Thermococcus gammatolerans EJ3: one gene and its partner. The protein of the gene in region 2 binds, or shares a complex with, the protein of the main gene of each other region. Links are inferred from orthologs where the notes say so. Each region holds a gene or a part of one and is shown on either strand. Other genes may lie near its edges.

The links.
Region 1: the proteins of TGAM_RS07130 (region 2) and psmA are in contact, whole or in part, in a cryo-EM structure (PDB 6HE5), measured with the Archaeoglobus fulgidus proteins. The link is inferred for Thermococcus gammatolerans EJ3 from one-to-one orthologs. Residues at the interface, in WP_010879468.1 of Archaeoglobus fulgidus: Asp391, Leu392, Lys393, Gly394, Met396, Phe397, Val398; in WP_010877997.1 of Archaeoglobus fulgidus: Ala30, Arg33, Gly34, Ala35, Asp51, Arg53, Val54, Lys66, Ser79, Gly80, Leu81, Val82, Met166.

What each region holds. Positions count from the first base shown.
Region 1 is NC_012804.1:1,933,858-1,940,996, forward strand. The notes cover bases 3,110-5,907. They hold psmA (archaeal proteasome endopeptidase complex subunit alpha), read right to left. Parts: upstream 5,001-5,907; coding sequence 4,218-5,000; downstream 3,110-4,217. Other genes in these bases: rrp4 (exosome complex RNA-binding protein Rrp4), read right to left, coding at 3,110-3,499; TGAM_RS10345 (ribosome assembly factor SBDS), read right to left, coding at 3,496-4,206; TGAM_RS10355 (hypothetical protein), read right to left, coding at 5,038-5,286; TGAM_RS10360 (HIT family protein), read left to right, coding at 5,337-5,795; TGAM_RS10365 (indolepyruvate oxidoreductase subunit beta), read right to left, coding at 5,887-5,907. Outside these bases: TGAM_RS10320 (ZPR1 zinc finger domain-containing protein), read right to left, coding at 1-592; TGAM_RS10325 (cell division protein SepF), read right to left, coding at 671-1,084; exosome complex protein Rrp42, read right to left, coding at 1,175-1,996; exosome complex exonuclease Rrp41, read right to left, coding at 1,989-2,738; more of rrp4, read right to left, coding at 2,735-3,109; more of TGAM_RS10365, read right to left, coding at 5,908-6,471; TGAM_RS10370 (class I SAM-dependent methyltransferase), read left to right, coding at 6,648-7,139. UniProt on the Methanocaldococcus jannaschii protein: Component of the proteasome core, a large protease complex with broad specificity involved in protein degradation. The M.jannaschii proteasome is able to cleave oligopeptides after Glu, Asp, Tyr, Phe, Trp, slightly after Arg, but not after Ala.
Region 2 is NC_012804.1:1,321,945-1,329,158, reverse strand. Bases 4,342-7,214 are described here. They hold TGAM_RS07130 (proteasome-activating nucleotidase), read right to left. Parts: upstream 6,439-7,214; coding sequence 5,245-6,438; downstream 4,342-5,244. Other genes in these bases: cas6 (CRISPR-associated endoribonuclease Cas6), read right to left, coding at 6,510-7,214; TGAM_RS07135 (hypothetical protein), read right to left, coding at 4,635-4,925; TGAM_RS07140 (serine/threonine-protein kinase RIO2), read right to left, coding at 4,342-4,555. Also shown: TGAM_RS07165 (DMT family transporter), read left to right, coding at 1-98; TGAM_RS07160 (isoaspartyl peptidase/L-asparaginase family protein), read left to right, coding at 153-1,073; TGAM_RS07155 (MFS transporter), read left to right, coding at 1,082-2,242; TGAM_RS07150 (radical SAM protein), read left to right, coding at 2,232-3,164; TGAM_RS07145 (hypothetical protein), read right to left, coding at 3,136-3,633; more of TGAM_RS07140, read right to left, coding at 3,623-4,341. UniProt on the Methanocaldococcus jannaschii protein: ATPase which is responsible for recognizing, binding, unfolding and translocation of substrate proteins into the archaeal 20S proteasome core particle.

The DNA of each region.
Region 1 (7,139 bases), 620 kb from region 2 along the record:
GGATTTCCTCCTCTGTCAAAAGCCTGCTCCTGACCTTCTCGCCTATGAGCGCGCTGTTGCCGAGGGGGTCTGCTATCTTTACCGTCAGCGGTTTCTTTCCTTCCTTGACGTCCTCGATGTACTGGAGTATTTCGTCGGCCTTCTTTACTGCTTCTTCGTCACCCTCCTGCTTCCTGAACTCCCTCGCCATCAGGAGCGTTTCGCGGACGCGCTCAAGGACACCTTCAACGTTGGTGATGAAACCCTCAGATGCCGGCCCGGGCTCAACTTTAACACCTATTTCCTCGAGCTCTATCGTCCCGCTCTTGCTTCTCACAACGCGCGTGAACAGGTCTCTCTCATCCTCGACCCTCACCGTGTAGAGCTTCGGCGGCCTGTCCTCGAGTATCATGACGTCCGCGTTTCTGTAACCACAGCGCTCGCAGATTATCGTGCTCTCCATGACCTTGCCGAAGTAAGGAATCTCGTGGATGTGCTGGATGGCCTTAAGAGTGTTCTTGCCGCCGCAGATGGGGCAGTCACCGAGGCTTATGACCTGAACCTCGCCGAGCTCCGGCTTAACCTCAACCTTCTCGCCTTTCTTCTCGCCCATGAGCATCACCGAGAAGAGTAGCAAAACCGGTTTATAAAGGTGAGGTAGCAGAAAAATCGAAGAAATCCGGGACGGGGATCATTTGGCGATCTTAACGTCCTCAGGGGTAAGGAGAAGCCTTATCTCACCTTTACAAACCTTGACAACCTGTCCGCCGAGTGCAGCCGTCATGCCCTTGATCTGCTCGACGACTTTCTCCAGTATCTCAGGTTTTATCTCGAGGGGAGTCAGATCGACGAGGACGAGGTTGCCCTCCTGAAGCTCCTCGGAAATCCTCTCAAGATCGGAGTAGCTCGTGACTACTATCTTCTTCACGTATTTAAAGTGAGGTTTCACGATTTCCCTGGCGAGAACGTCCTCCTCCAGTGGAACAACTTCGACATCCCTCGGAAGGGGCTTCTCCTCCTTCTTCGTTACGGCCTCCTTGACGGCCTCGGGTTTCTTCTTGGGTTTTTTCTCCTCCTTTTTGAGAATGCTATCGAACAGGCCCATACCATTCACCCCGGGGTTTGATCATAACGAAGGCTGAACTTTTATGCACCTCAATGTTTATATCTCTTTCCCAAAGGAAAAAGTTGGAAATCAGGAAGCTGAACCAACGGCCTCGAGTAGGATCTTTCTGAGTTCATCGGCCTTTTTCAGTGCCGTGTCAATGGCGTACATGACCTCCTCAAGCTTGAAGCTTCCCCCCTCACCCTTCTGAACGGCCGAGATGTGACCTGTCTCGTCGGTGGTTATGGTTAGCCTGCTGTCCATTACCGTCTCTTCGTCGAGGTTTGGATCGACGATGATGCTCGAACCGATCTTCGCAAAGGTTACGGGGATCGGGACGTGCTTCACGGGCAGGGGCTCGTATTCGTCGAGCTTGATTATCTCCCCGGTCTCCTCGTTGTACTCAACCTTGGGTATTTTAGTTGTCATCAGGGCGGCCATCGCGGCCAAGCCAGTTGCGTCGAAGAGGTTTCCATCGTGATCTAGTACGTGGACGTCTATGAAGACGACCCTGACGAGTTTTCCGGGCACGATGACGAGCTTCTCAAGCTCAACGGCTTGGCTCTCCCTTATCCCCCTGTCAATAACGCGGGCCAGCTCTATTGCCCTCTCGTCAGGCGGGCCTGGCTCAAACGTTGGCGAGGCAAGGGGAACGAGCTCCACGTTGGTCGTCATGACGCCCCTGTCGGGGAGATCGGGGAAGGGCTCCCCAACGTCGACCTTTATGCCGACGAGAACCCTCGTGCCACCGAGCCTGACCCATGCGGAGCCCTCGGCCTTCTCAATGAAGCCGGTCTTTATCTCGATGTCTCTGTACTCCTCGAAGGAGCGGCCGTCGATTCTCTTCCCTTCCTTGAGGAGGTTGAGTATCCTGTCCCTCATTATCCCGGCCATGATCTCAACGTCACTCATCTCCAGCCACCTCCTGGGCGATCTTGAGGTACTTCTCTTTGAGCGCTTCCCTCTGCTTCTGGTAGACTGCCTTCGCTCCCTTTATCGCGAGTTTCACTGCCTCTATGAACTCCTCCTTGGTGAGATAGCCATCCATCTGGAGGAGGGTTATGTCGTTCTTGAGGGGCATTATGGCAACGGGAACGTCGGCTTCACCGTAGTTGTCTTCGTCCTTGTTGAGGTCGAGGACTATCTCACCATCGATCTTTCCAGCGGCACAAGCTGCCACGAGATCCCTCATCGGAACTCCCGCATCGGCCAAAGCGAGCGATGCTGCGGTTATTCCGGCAACCCTCGTTCCAGCGTCGGCCTGGAGAACCTCGATGAAGACGTCAACGACTGTCCTCGGGAACATTTCAAGGATCAAAGCAGGCTCAAGCGCGCCCCTTATGACCTTGCTTATTTCAACGCTCCTCCTGTCGGGACCGGGCTTTTTCCTCTCCTCCACGCTGAACGGGGCCATGTTGTAGCGGACGCGCAGGACTGCCGTGTCAGGCCTCTGAAGGTGTTTTGGGTGTATCTCCCTCGGACCGTAAACGGCCGCGAGTATCTTGTTCTTACCCCATTCGATATACGCGGATCCGTCTGCGTTCTTCAGAACACCGACTTCCATGTGGATTTTCCTCAGCTCATACTTCCTCCTTCCGTCTATTCTCCTGCCGTTCTCATCGATGAGCTTTAAACCCTCTGGCCTACCCATCATTTTCCTTCACCCTCGTTATTCTCCTCAAGCTGGGGTATCTCCTCGATCACTCCCCTCTCCTTGAGCTCCCTGAGCCGGGAGAGGAGGAACTCCTTAACCCTGTCTGTGAGCCCCTGGGTGTGGCTTTCACGATCAACCTTGAGGATCGCTTCCACCGCCAGCTTCTCAAGCTCATCGTTCTTGCCGCTCACCCAGACCCATCCGTTCTGACCCACTATGATCCTCGTTCCGGTCAGCCTCTTGATCATGTTGATCATCGAACCTCCCTTACCGATGACCCTCGGAACCTTGGAGGGGGTTATCGTGACGAGCTGGCCTCCCCTGAGGGGACCGCCCTTGAAGGGCATTCCCTTGGTAGTCAGGTCGATCTGGTTGACCTCGTTGTAGGCCTTTATCTTGGCGTAGATTATATCGCCGATGTCGTAGATCTTCCTCAGGTCTGTTTTGAGAAGGTCTATGCGCTCCTCCACAGCATCCTGAACGCGGAGGTTCGCCTGATACGGCGCGCCTATGTCCACAGTCCAGTTGGAGAACCGGACGTCCACGATCTTTCCAAGAACGTTGTCCCCAACCTCCGGTATGTATGGTCCCTCAAGGGGTATAACCCGTATAAGGTCCCCCCTGATCTCGACCAGTCCTACCACAGTCGAGTATATCCTGTTCCCTTCTCTGAAGGTTCCTCTTCCGTTCTTAAAGGGCCCCTGGGCCAAAAGTGTCCCGGGAACCACTAACTCCCTTGGTTTTACAAAAATCCTCCTCATAGGCCCTTCCTCTCTACAAGTTTGGTAATCGCGGTGCCCTTGGTAAGGGCGTTGAGTTTCTCATAAAACTCCTCCTCTATTCCTCCGGGAATCTCGATCAGGAACATCCACGAGCCGTCGCTGGCCCACTCCTCCCTCTTTATGCTGCCGAACTTTCTGACCTCCCCGTAGGCCCTACCGACATAGTCGCTCGGTATCTTCACCGCTATGACCTTGACTTCAAGCTTTATTGGGAGAAGCGGCCTTATGGCCTTGATCACCTGTGGAACCTGTGCCTCGGCGTCCTTGAAGAGATCCACGTGGACCCCTGCCTCCTCCATCGCCCTGAGGATCCTATCGACAGGGTGGGGATATCCAGTCCTCGGATCGACGGCATGTCTGTGGATTATCGTCGCTATGTACTTCTTCTTGTCCTCGAGCATCTGTCTCCTCTGCTCCGCCGTCAGCTGAACTTCTCCCTTTCTGAGGATTATCTTGGCGACCTCGTAGGGATCGCTCGTCCCGAATATCTTCTCCATCTCGTGCTCGCTCGCCTTGTCACCCTTGTGTGCATCTTTGAAAACGTAAGGCGTTGCAAGGATCTCCTCTATGGGAACATCCTTGCCCTCTTTGAAATCCCTGGCTAGGTAAGGGTCAACGAGTATTTCAAAGGTCTCGCCGTGAGTTTTAAGACGGGCGATAACGGCTTTATCTACACTGATGGGCATCGCCCGTCACCTCAGTAGTTCTGGTCAAGCTCGGAGTAATCCTCTTCCCGCTCCTCGACTTCCTCTTCCTTGATCTCCTCGAGGATCTCATTGAGGTACTTTGCAACCTCTTCCTTATCAAGCTTTTTCCAGCGCTTCTCGTCAAGGGTTATGTAGGCGACCTCGATGCTCTCAGGGCTGGGTTCCTCAAGGGTCTTTGCAAGGGCCAGTATGGCGAGCTTTATCGCTCCTTCCATATCGATATCGTCGCTGTAGTGCTCTTCAAATATCGCCATCGCTGTGTTCCTGCCGCTTCCTATAGCGACAGCCTTCCACTCAAAGTAGGCGCCGCTCGGGTCTGTTTCATAGAGCTCGGGCTTCTCGTTAACGCCCGCCATCAGCAGAGCTGCACCGAAGGGCCTCACACCGCCGTACTGGGTGTGGGCCTGCTTGAGGTCGCATATCTTCTTCACCAGAACGGTGAGCGGGACGGGTTCGCCGTATGTCAGGCGGTATATTTGAGCCTCCAGCCTTGCCCTATCCACGAGAACCCTCGCATCAGCTATTATACCGCTTGGGGCCGCGGCTATGTGGTCATCTATCTGGAAGATCTTCTCGTAACTGCTGGGTTCTATCAGCCGACTTGTTATCCTCTTCTCCACGGCTAGGACAACGCCACCCTTCCACTTAACCCCGACTGCGGTCGCTCCGCGCTTCACTGCCTCCCTCGCGTAGTTGACCTGAAAGAGCCTCCCATCCGGGCTGAAAACTGTTATAGCCCTGTCGTAACCTGCCTGCGGCGGTACAAATGCCACCTCCATCACCTCCAACACTCATTTTTCGGCCCAATAATTAAGCTTTTCTATCGACGCCACCGAGCGCAATGAGGGCCATTCTCTGGGCTGTCCTCCTGGCCAGTTCAAGGGGAATCATTGCCACAGGAAACAGAATCGCTCCCAGAACGAGCGACGCCGAGCCAAAGGGCCTCAGGATGAGCAGGGCAAAGGCAGCGAGAAGCGTTGCGAGTCCTATCATCATCAGCTTTCGGTACGTCTTCTGGAGTCCAGCTATCCTCTCATCGGTATCACTCACGTTCACCACCGAAGACAAGGGTTAAATACACCGGTTTTAAGCCTTTGGGGGGATGTGCCATGAGGTGCCCGTTCTGTGAGCCGAAGAAAGAGAACGTTCTCTACGAGGGCGAACTCATCAGGATCCTCATAGACTCCTATCCGGCAAGCAAAGGCCATCTTCTCGTCGTTCCGAGGAGGCACGTTGAGAAATGGGAGGATTTAAGAGAGGAGGAGAAAACTGCCCTCCTGAAGGGAATGGAGCTGGCCATGAAGGCCCTCCGCAAGGCACTAAATCCTGATGCCTTTAACGTTGGTATGAACCTCGGAAGGGAGGCGGGCCAAACAGTTCCGCACCTGCACCTCCACGTCATCCCACGCCGAAAGGGCGACAGTAAAAATCCGAGGGGCGGAGTCAGAAAGGCCGTTCTCGATCTGGAGGACGAGAACCTGAACCTTAAAGAGAGGTGGATGAGAAACAGGATGAGCGAGGAGGAAAAGAAAAAACTTCGAGAGGTATTTAATTCAATAACCCCATAAACGACATGAAATGCATCGCAACGGCCCGGATTATACATCGCCTTCATAAAGCACAACAAAGAATGAGGAAAGTGGGCTGGAAACCAGAAAATCAGGCCTTAGCAAGTTCCTCCCCACGCTCAAAGGCCCTGAAGTTCATCTCCCAGAGCTTCTCGCGGAGGGTCAGCCTTATTCCCTCAAGAAGGCTCTCGCGCTTAAGGGGTATCAGGCCCTTCCCGTAGGCGTAGCCGAGCATCAGGACGCCCAAAGTTCTGGGGTTTATCTTGTCTGCCTCGCGCTGGAAGTTCATCATGTGGACGGGGCAGATTCTCCCTATCGCCTTTTCGATTTCATCGAGCTCCGGGTAGCGCTCCTTCCCGACGAGGGTCGTCGCTGTGTGGATGGGATAGGCGTTCACTATGGCAACGCTGTTCTTTCCGAGAAAGCGCGCGTTCCTTAAAGCCTCGGCAGGCTCAAGGGCGAGCATGAGGTTGGCCTTGCCCTCTTCGATGAGGGGCGAATAGACCCCCTCACCGAAGCGGAGGTAGCTGAGCACGCTCCCGTAGCGCTGGCTCATTCCGAGGGTCTCGCCGATGCGAACGTTGTAGCCCTCGACCATGGCCGCGTTTCCGACTATCCTCGAAAGGGTAAGACCTCCCTGACCGCCGACTCCGGTAATGATGAGGTTGAACTCCATGAGCACCACCTTGGGGAGTTGGAGGGGGAGAATAAAAAGCTAAGCTCAAAAAAATTCGGCAGGACCTCTAGAAACCCAAAAATCTCCAAAGTTTTCAGCGCCAAGCTTGCACTATGCCCATCCCTTGGAGGACACCAGCGGGATACCTATTTAAGGACTCGTGAGGACTCAAAAACATGACGTTTGAAGAGTACTACTCCGCATTCAAAGCCTACAGCGACATCTATTCCGACGAGTACAGGAAGAGAATTGAGAACCTTGAACCGCTCCTGATGAAGTTCATGAAGGAAAAGGGGAAAGTCCTCGACCTCGGCTGTGGCGCTGGAGGCTTCTCGTTCCTGCTTGAGGATTTGGGCTTTACCGTCGTTGGCGTTGACAACAGCGAGTACATGCTCTCCCTCGCGAGGGGTTTTGCCAAAGAGAAGGGCTCGAAGGTGGAGTTCATCAAAGCCGACGCCAGAGAGTTGCCCTTTGAAGATAACACCTTTGACTACGTTCTCTTCATCGACAATCTCGTTCACTTCGAACCCCTCGACCTCGGAAAAGCGTTCCGCGAGATGGCAAGGGTCCTGAAGCCCGGCGGAAAGCTAATCCTCCAGTTCACCGACCTGAGGGCGCTCCTCCCGGTTCTCATGAACGGGCAGGTAATCGGCGCTGAATACTGGATT
Region 2 (7,214 bases):
TACTGGCCGTTCTTGTACTCAAAGAGAGACCCAATGCGAGGATCTGGGAGGGGCTTGCCTTGGCGATAGCGGGAATACTGCTAATATCCGCCGGTTGAGTCGTTTCCACAATCCTTTTAACCTTTCGAGCGCTCTTTTCTCAGGTGGTTTTCATGGTCGCGATAATAGTTCACGGTGGCGCCGGCACGATAAGGAAGGAGGAGCGCATTCCAAAGGTCATTGAGGGCGTTAGAGCGGCCGTCTTAGCGGGCTGGCGCGAGCTGAAGAGAGGTTCTGCCCTTGATGCGGTCGAGGAAGCTGTAAAGGCCCTTGAGGACAACCCGATTTTCAACGCTGGAACCGGGAGCGTTTTAACCCTCGACGGCAGGGTCGAGATGGATGCGGCAATAATGCGCGGAAAGACCCTTGAAGCCGGTGCAGTCGCTGGAATCTGGGGCGTTAAGAACCCGATAAGCGTCGCGAGGAAGGTCATGGAGAAGACCGACCACGTCCTTTTAATAGGTGACGGGGCGGTAAAGTTCGCAAGACTTCTCGGCTTCGAGGAGTACGACCCCATAACCGAGGAGCGGCTCAAGCAGTGGGAGGAACTCAGGAAAAAGCTCATAGAAAAGGGCGAAACGAGGCACTGGAAGAAGCTCAACGAGCTCATCAAGGAGTATCCCGAGGTTTTAAGGAGCACCGTCGGAGCGGTTGCCTTCGACGGCGAGGAGGTCGTTGCTGGAACATCTACCGGCGGCGTCTTCCTCAAGATGTTCGGCCGTGTTGGCGACACGCCTATAATCGGTGGCGGAACCTACGCCAACGAGGTTGCCGGCGCTTCCTGCACCGGCCTCGGAGAGGTTGCCATAAAGCTCGCACTGGCCAAGAGCGCCACCGACCTCGTCAGGCTCGGCCTTGACGCTCAATCGGCGAGCGATGCCGCGATAAGCCTCGCCACGAAGTACTTCGGCAAGGACACGATGGGCATCATAATGGTTGATGCAAGGGGTAACGTGGGCTTCGCCAAGAACACCAAGCACATGAGCTACGCCTTCATGAAGGACGGCATGGACGAGCCGGAGGCTGGTGTTTAGTGGCCTCGATGAGAGACGTCTGGCTCCTCAACTTTTCGACCTTCTTTTTCTTCCTCGGGATAAGCGTCGTGACTCCCGTCGTTTCCCCTTTCCTCGTCAGCCTCCACGCCGAGCCCTTTCTCGTAGGTCTCATCGCTGGCGTCACCTCCTTCTTGGCCCTAATCTCCAAGCCGGTAGGTGGGGCAATCGGCGATAGGGGCTACCGCTTTCACGCCCTCGTCGGCGGGAACCTGCTGGGTCTCCTCTCGGGACTCCTCTATGTGGTTTCGGCCATAACCGCTAACGTTTACCTATTCGCCTTCGCAAGGGCCATTCACGGCTTTTCGATGGGCCTGTTCTTTCCGTCAAGCCTCTCCACGGCCGTTGATTTAGCCCCAGAGGGAAGGGTTGGCGAGACCCTCGGATGGAGGGGCATGATGTTCTCCCTCGGCAACATACTCGGGCCGGCCATAGGCGGCTACGCCTCCGACGTGATCGGATTCGCTGGGGCCTTTGCATTAACGGCCCTATTCTCAGGTGTTGGAGCACTCTTCGCGCTTACCGCCTGGCGCGGAGCCGTTGAGGTCGTCAGGCCGAGGGAGCACGAGAGGGCCAGCTACCGCGAGCTTCTCAGGGTTACTTTCGTCTCCGCCTCGCTGACGCTCTTCCTTTTCTCTATGAGCTACGCGGGTGTTATAACTTACCTCCCTGCCCTTTACAAGTCCCTTTCCCTCCCCCAGAGCCTCTTCGGTTACTATATGATGGTCATCGGCATCTTCTCCTTTATGACGCGCCTTATCGGGGGCAGGAGCGCTGACAGGCACGGGCCTCTCCCCGTGATAACCTTCGGCCTCTCCCTGCTCCTCCTCGGCTACGTCCTGCTTAACCTTTACACCCTTCCGCCTCGCTCCTACGTAAGTGCTTCCCTAGTCGGGGCCGGTTTTGGCTTAGCGGTCCCGGCGATGCAGCTGATGGCCCTCGGAAACCTTCCGAGGAGAATCAGGACGATGGGTTCTGGAATCTACACGATGTTCTTTGACCTCGGAATGCTTGCGGGTCAGGTCAGCCTTGGCTACGTTGCCCAGCTCAGGGGTTACACCGGCGTCTTCCCGCTCCTCCCGCTCATCCTGGGGGTCGGGTTTATAACCCTCTACGCGCCCATCATCTGGGGGAAGTTAAATGCTCGTTAGGGTCTCCTACGGAACGGCGATAGCGATGGGCCTAATCAGGGCAAAGCTCCTCGCCAGGCCGACGACCGCCTATCTGATGACCTACTGGCCCGGCAAGTGCGCGAACGACTGCGCCTTCTGCGCCCAGGCGCGCTCCAGTAAAGCGGACCTTGCCAAACTCTCCCGGGTTACGTGGCCTGCCTTCGAGCTCGAAAAAGTCGTTCAAGCTCTCCCCAACGGCCGTTTCGGAAGGATATGCCTCCAGACGATAGACTATCCTGGGATGCTCGACGACGTTCTGGCACTTCTGAGGGCGCTCAAGCCCCTCAGCTTGCCGGTCTCGGTCTCGATAACGCCTGTTGATAATGCCACGCTTGAGGAATTTAAAGGGCTCGGCGTTGACTACGTTGGGGTGGGTCTCGACGTTGCAAGCGAGAGGCTCTTCGGTGAAATAAAACCAGACTTTGAGTGGGATGAGATGTGGGGCTTTGCGGAGAGGATAGTTGAAGTCCTCGGTCCGGGGAAAGCTTTAATCCACGTCATAGTCGGCCTCGGCGAAACCGACAGGGAGCTCGTTGAGGTTTTCGAGAGGGCCTACTCAATTGGAGCGGACGTCTCGCTCTTCGCATTCACCCCTCTGAAGGGGACGAGGCTTGAGAACCTCGAACCACCGAGCGTTGAGCGTTACCGTAAAGTCCAGCTGGCGAGGTGGTTAATCGAACGTGATCTGGGTGATAGGATACTGTTCGAGGGGGAGTCCATAGCGGGCTTCGATTTGGAAGACATTGAGGTTCCGCCGGCAGTTTTCGCGACGCACGGCTGTCCCGCCTGCAACAGGCCCTATTACAACGAGAGGCCCGGGGGAGAGCTCTACAACTTCCCGTTTCCGCCGGAAGAGCGGTACGTTAAGAAAATCATTTCAGCCCTTCAAGGAGAGAGATGACCTCCTCCATTTCCCTCACGGAAAACTTTTCTTCAACCTTCTTTCCTTGAATCACGTTCAGGATCGCTCTTACAAACGCCTTAAGCTCTTCGTCTTCATCGGCTTGTCTTATGAAGCTTTCGGGATCGTTCTCAAGCTCCCCCAGCTTTCCTGCTTCCTTTATGACGGCCAGGATATCACCGAGCCTTTTCACGCCGAGCCGGTATAGATTTTCGTTGGGGGCCCTCACCGTTCCCCGTATCGCGCACTTCACCGCTCCTCTGTAGTTGTCCTCCTGGAGGAATATGTCGGCCAGGCGGAAGCAGGCCTCGAAGTAGAACTCAGGCTCTACGTCGAGGCTCTCGTGAAGTATCTCGTCGAGCTTCCTCTTCGCGGTTTCAAAGTCGTTCCTGTTCTCGGCCTCGATTGCCTCGCGGAAGAGCTTGACAATCCTCTCGCGCCTGTTAAGGGGCTCGTACTTAATTGCCATATCCTTCACCCCTGCTCTCGTGCCAGGCCTCCTCGAAGGAAGGCCAGATTTCATCAAAGCTCCTCTCAACCCGCCACCTCCGCCTGAAGGCGTTGATTATGACCGTTAAATCCCTCTTCAACAGCTCGTAGCTCTCCGGGTGGGCAGTAGTCAGGTGCTGGGCCCAGTCTATTATCAGGATGCCGTCGTCAGTCAAGACGACGTTGAACTCGCTCAAATCCGAGTGGACTATGCCAAAGCGCACTATCTTGAGGTACTCCTCGAGGATCCTGTCGAGGACTTCCGTTGCTTCCTCCTTCGTCAGATCGTCGTCCCTAAGCTCCGCCAGCTCCGTTCCCTCGACGAACTCCATAACCAAAACGTGCCTGTTCCAGGCTATCGGTTTTGGAACCCTCGCAATCGGGCTGAGCAGAACGAGGGCATCGTACTCCTTCTTCGCTATGAGCCTTGAGACGTAGAGCCAGCTCGTGTGGTGTTTATCGGCGAAGACGTGCGAGTGGTAGCCTGCCCTCCTCGATGCGGTTCTTCCGCCTATCCTGTTGAACTTAACGGCAACTTTCTCGCCGGTTGGCGTTATCCCGACGTAAACGTCGGCGTCCTTGCCAACTCCGATCTGCGTCGTGCTTATTGCCTCTACAACCCCTTTCCTCGCGAGGGCCCTTATGGCCAAAACGTCGTAGCCGTGTATCGTGAGCTGGTAGCCGATGTAGCCTATGTCGCTCCTCCGCCTGACGAGTGACATATCGTCGAGCTTGCCGAGCCTGAAAGAGGCCGTTTCAACATCTACCCTCGCGAAACGCGCGATGTCCTCCAACGGCACCCACTTGTGGTGCCTCATGTTTAGCTCTACTCCCCTGAGGATTCTGAAGTCCAGGTCGCGGAGGCTTGGGTACGCTTCGAGGGCCAGAAGTTTGCTGACCATCTCCTCCCTCCTAGCGTTACTTACGCTCCGATTTTATAAACCTTAGTCGGCCATCTCTGTCCACTGAAATCGTATAAACTCACGCCAGTGGTTTGAATAGTGGATCCAGTATCACGGCAGAAAACGTCCCCCTGTACCTTCTGAAACCGTATTGAACCTCTACGGTTATCTTCATCTTGATGCTCTTCTCTGAGGTGAGGTCTATGAAGGCCATCCCGTAGGTACCCTCTCCAGAATTTCCCTCGGGATGAACCTGAACTAGGTAACCCACTCCCTCTTGATCGAAGGCCTCGCTGATCTCGACTTTCCCCTGATAAGGAGGCATTACCTCAATGTAAAGTCCGTTTGCGAACTTCCTCTTTACGAGCACTTTTATGTGGGTTGTCCTCGCACCTTCCTGGGAGTTATCATCAGAATTATCTTGTTGTTGAAATCCCTGCCGATGCTTACGGTAAAGTACCCACTGAAGTTCGCGTAGAGGCTGTCCCCCTTTGCGAGCCAGTTGGTCGGGATCGCTGTCTCGTTGTAGGAACTCTTTTGTGGATATGCGGTTCAACGGTGGTTGTGAGTACGTTGTTCCACAGAAGAAAAATCACAGCCCCTATCAAACCAACCACTACTGCATACGTAAAATGCTTCTTCACAATGGTCACCTAAATAAATACTAAAAAGGAACTTAAAAAGCTATCTCACCCGTACATAACCTCGTGCATCGCTATCGCCTGGGCGAGCCTCTTCTCCGCTCCCAGAACCTTGTCCACAGCCTTGAGGAAGTCCTCCTGAGTTACGTACGTTCTTCTGTCCCTTATCGCGAACATACCGGCCTCCGTTGCTATTGCCTTTAGATCCGCACCGCTGGCCCCTTCCGTTATGTCCGCTATGATGCTGAGGTCAACGTTCCTGAGGTTCATCTTCCTCGTGTGAACCTTGAGTATCTCAAGCCTTCCGCGGAAGTCCGGGAGCGGAACCTCGATGAGCCTGTCGAAGCGGCCAGGTCTCAGTAGAGCCGGATCGAGGATGTCGGGCCTGTTGGTGGCGGCTATTACCTTGACGTTTCCGCGCGGGTCGAAACCGTCCATTTCCGCCAAAAGCTGCATTAGCGTTCTGTTAACCTCTCTCTCGCCACCGGTCGTCTCGTCCATTCTCTTAGCGCCTATCGCGTCAATTTCATCGATGAAGATTATCGTTGGGGCCTTTTCTTTTGCCATCTCAAAGAGCTCGTGAACCAGCCTTGCCCCCTCACCGATAAACTTTCTGACGAGTTCACTGCCGACGACGCGGATGAAAGTGGCGTTGACATGGTTTGCTACCGCCTTGGCCATAAGCGTCTTTCCGCAGCCCGGTGGGCCGTAGAGGAGGACTCCCTTTGGTGGTTCAATTCCAACCTTTTCAAAAAGTTCGGGGTGCTTCAGAGGCAGTTCAACGGCCTCCCTAAGCTCGGCCAGCTGTCTTTCGAGGCCGCCAATGTCCTGATACGTGACCCTGGGTTTCTCTATGACCTCGAAACCAAGAACACTTGGATCCTTCTCTGTTGGCAGGAGCTCGACTATTGCCATTGTCCTCTGGTCTAAAGCGACCCTTGAGCCGGGTTTCAGTTTGTCCCGCTCTATCCACGGCGCGATCCTGACGACGAAGCGCGGCCCGTTGTAGTTCTGGACTATCGCTCTATCGTCATCGAGAACCTCTATGACAGTGCCAGCGAAGGCCGGGGGCTGCCTGAGCCGGGACATCTCCGTCCTAAGCCTTGAGAGCTCCCGCTCGAGTCTCTCCTTGTCCGCCTCCAGGGTTCTGACCTGGAGTTCAAGCTGCCTTATCCTCCTCTTGAGGAACGTGATGTAATCCTCGTAACCTGTATCGTGGCTTACCTCATCGAAACTTCCCATTCTCTCACCTGACTATAATACCGAGAACTGCCTTTTTAACTCTATCCTTCGGAAAAAGTTCGGAAGAGGGACTATTTTTCCTCGGTGCCCTCGTCAATAACCTTGACCATGCCGAAACCGTACTTCGTCTTCTCCCCGAAGCCCAGATCGTAGCCGAATTTGGCTATCTCCCTCGAGCCCCAGTACCGGAATATCATAAGCGATCCGCGGTAGTATGTGTCCGCCACGAGAATCCTCACTGGCTTGAACTTAATGACCTCTATCTTGAATGCAGAATCCTCGGGGGTGCTCCCGTAGAGCTCGGAGTAGCGGAGGAGCATAACTTTCCTGAGCTTATCAAAGAACGTGGGCTCGTTGGGATATAGGTCCCATATTTTCATTCTGTTGTTTGAGATCTTAACGGTGCGGACTATTATCGGGCTTAGCGTTGAGAAGAGGGTTCCGTCTTTTATCCTGGGCTCCTTGAGGGGTTTAACATCTTCAGCAACGAAGTCGGTCTCGCCGATCCTTATGGAGGGGCTGGCCATGAATCCCTCAACTATCGCCCCTATAACCTCGGGAGAATGCGACGAAACGTACAGTGAGACCGTCTCGGATAGAATCCGTATGCCGCTCTCGGGGATTAATTCTCTCTTTCTCACCAGTATGCGGGAGAACGTGAAGTGATCAACGTGGCTGACCTCCACCTCCTGAGCCAGCCGGGGGGAGATCAGCGAAATCTTCTCCACGATCTGGCGGTACACCTCGTAGTTGTAGTTGAAGGGCAGGATTGGATC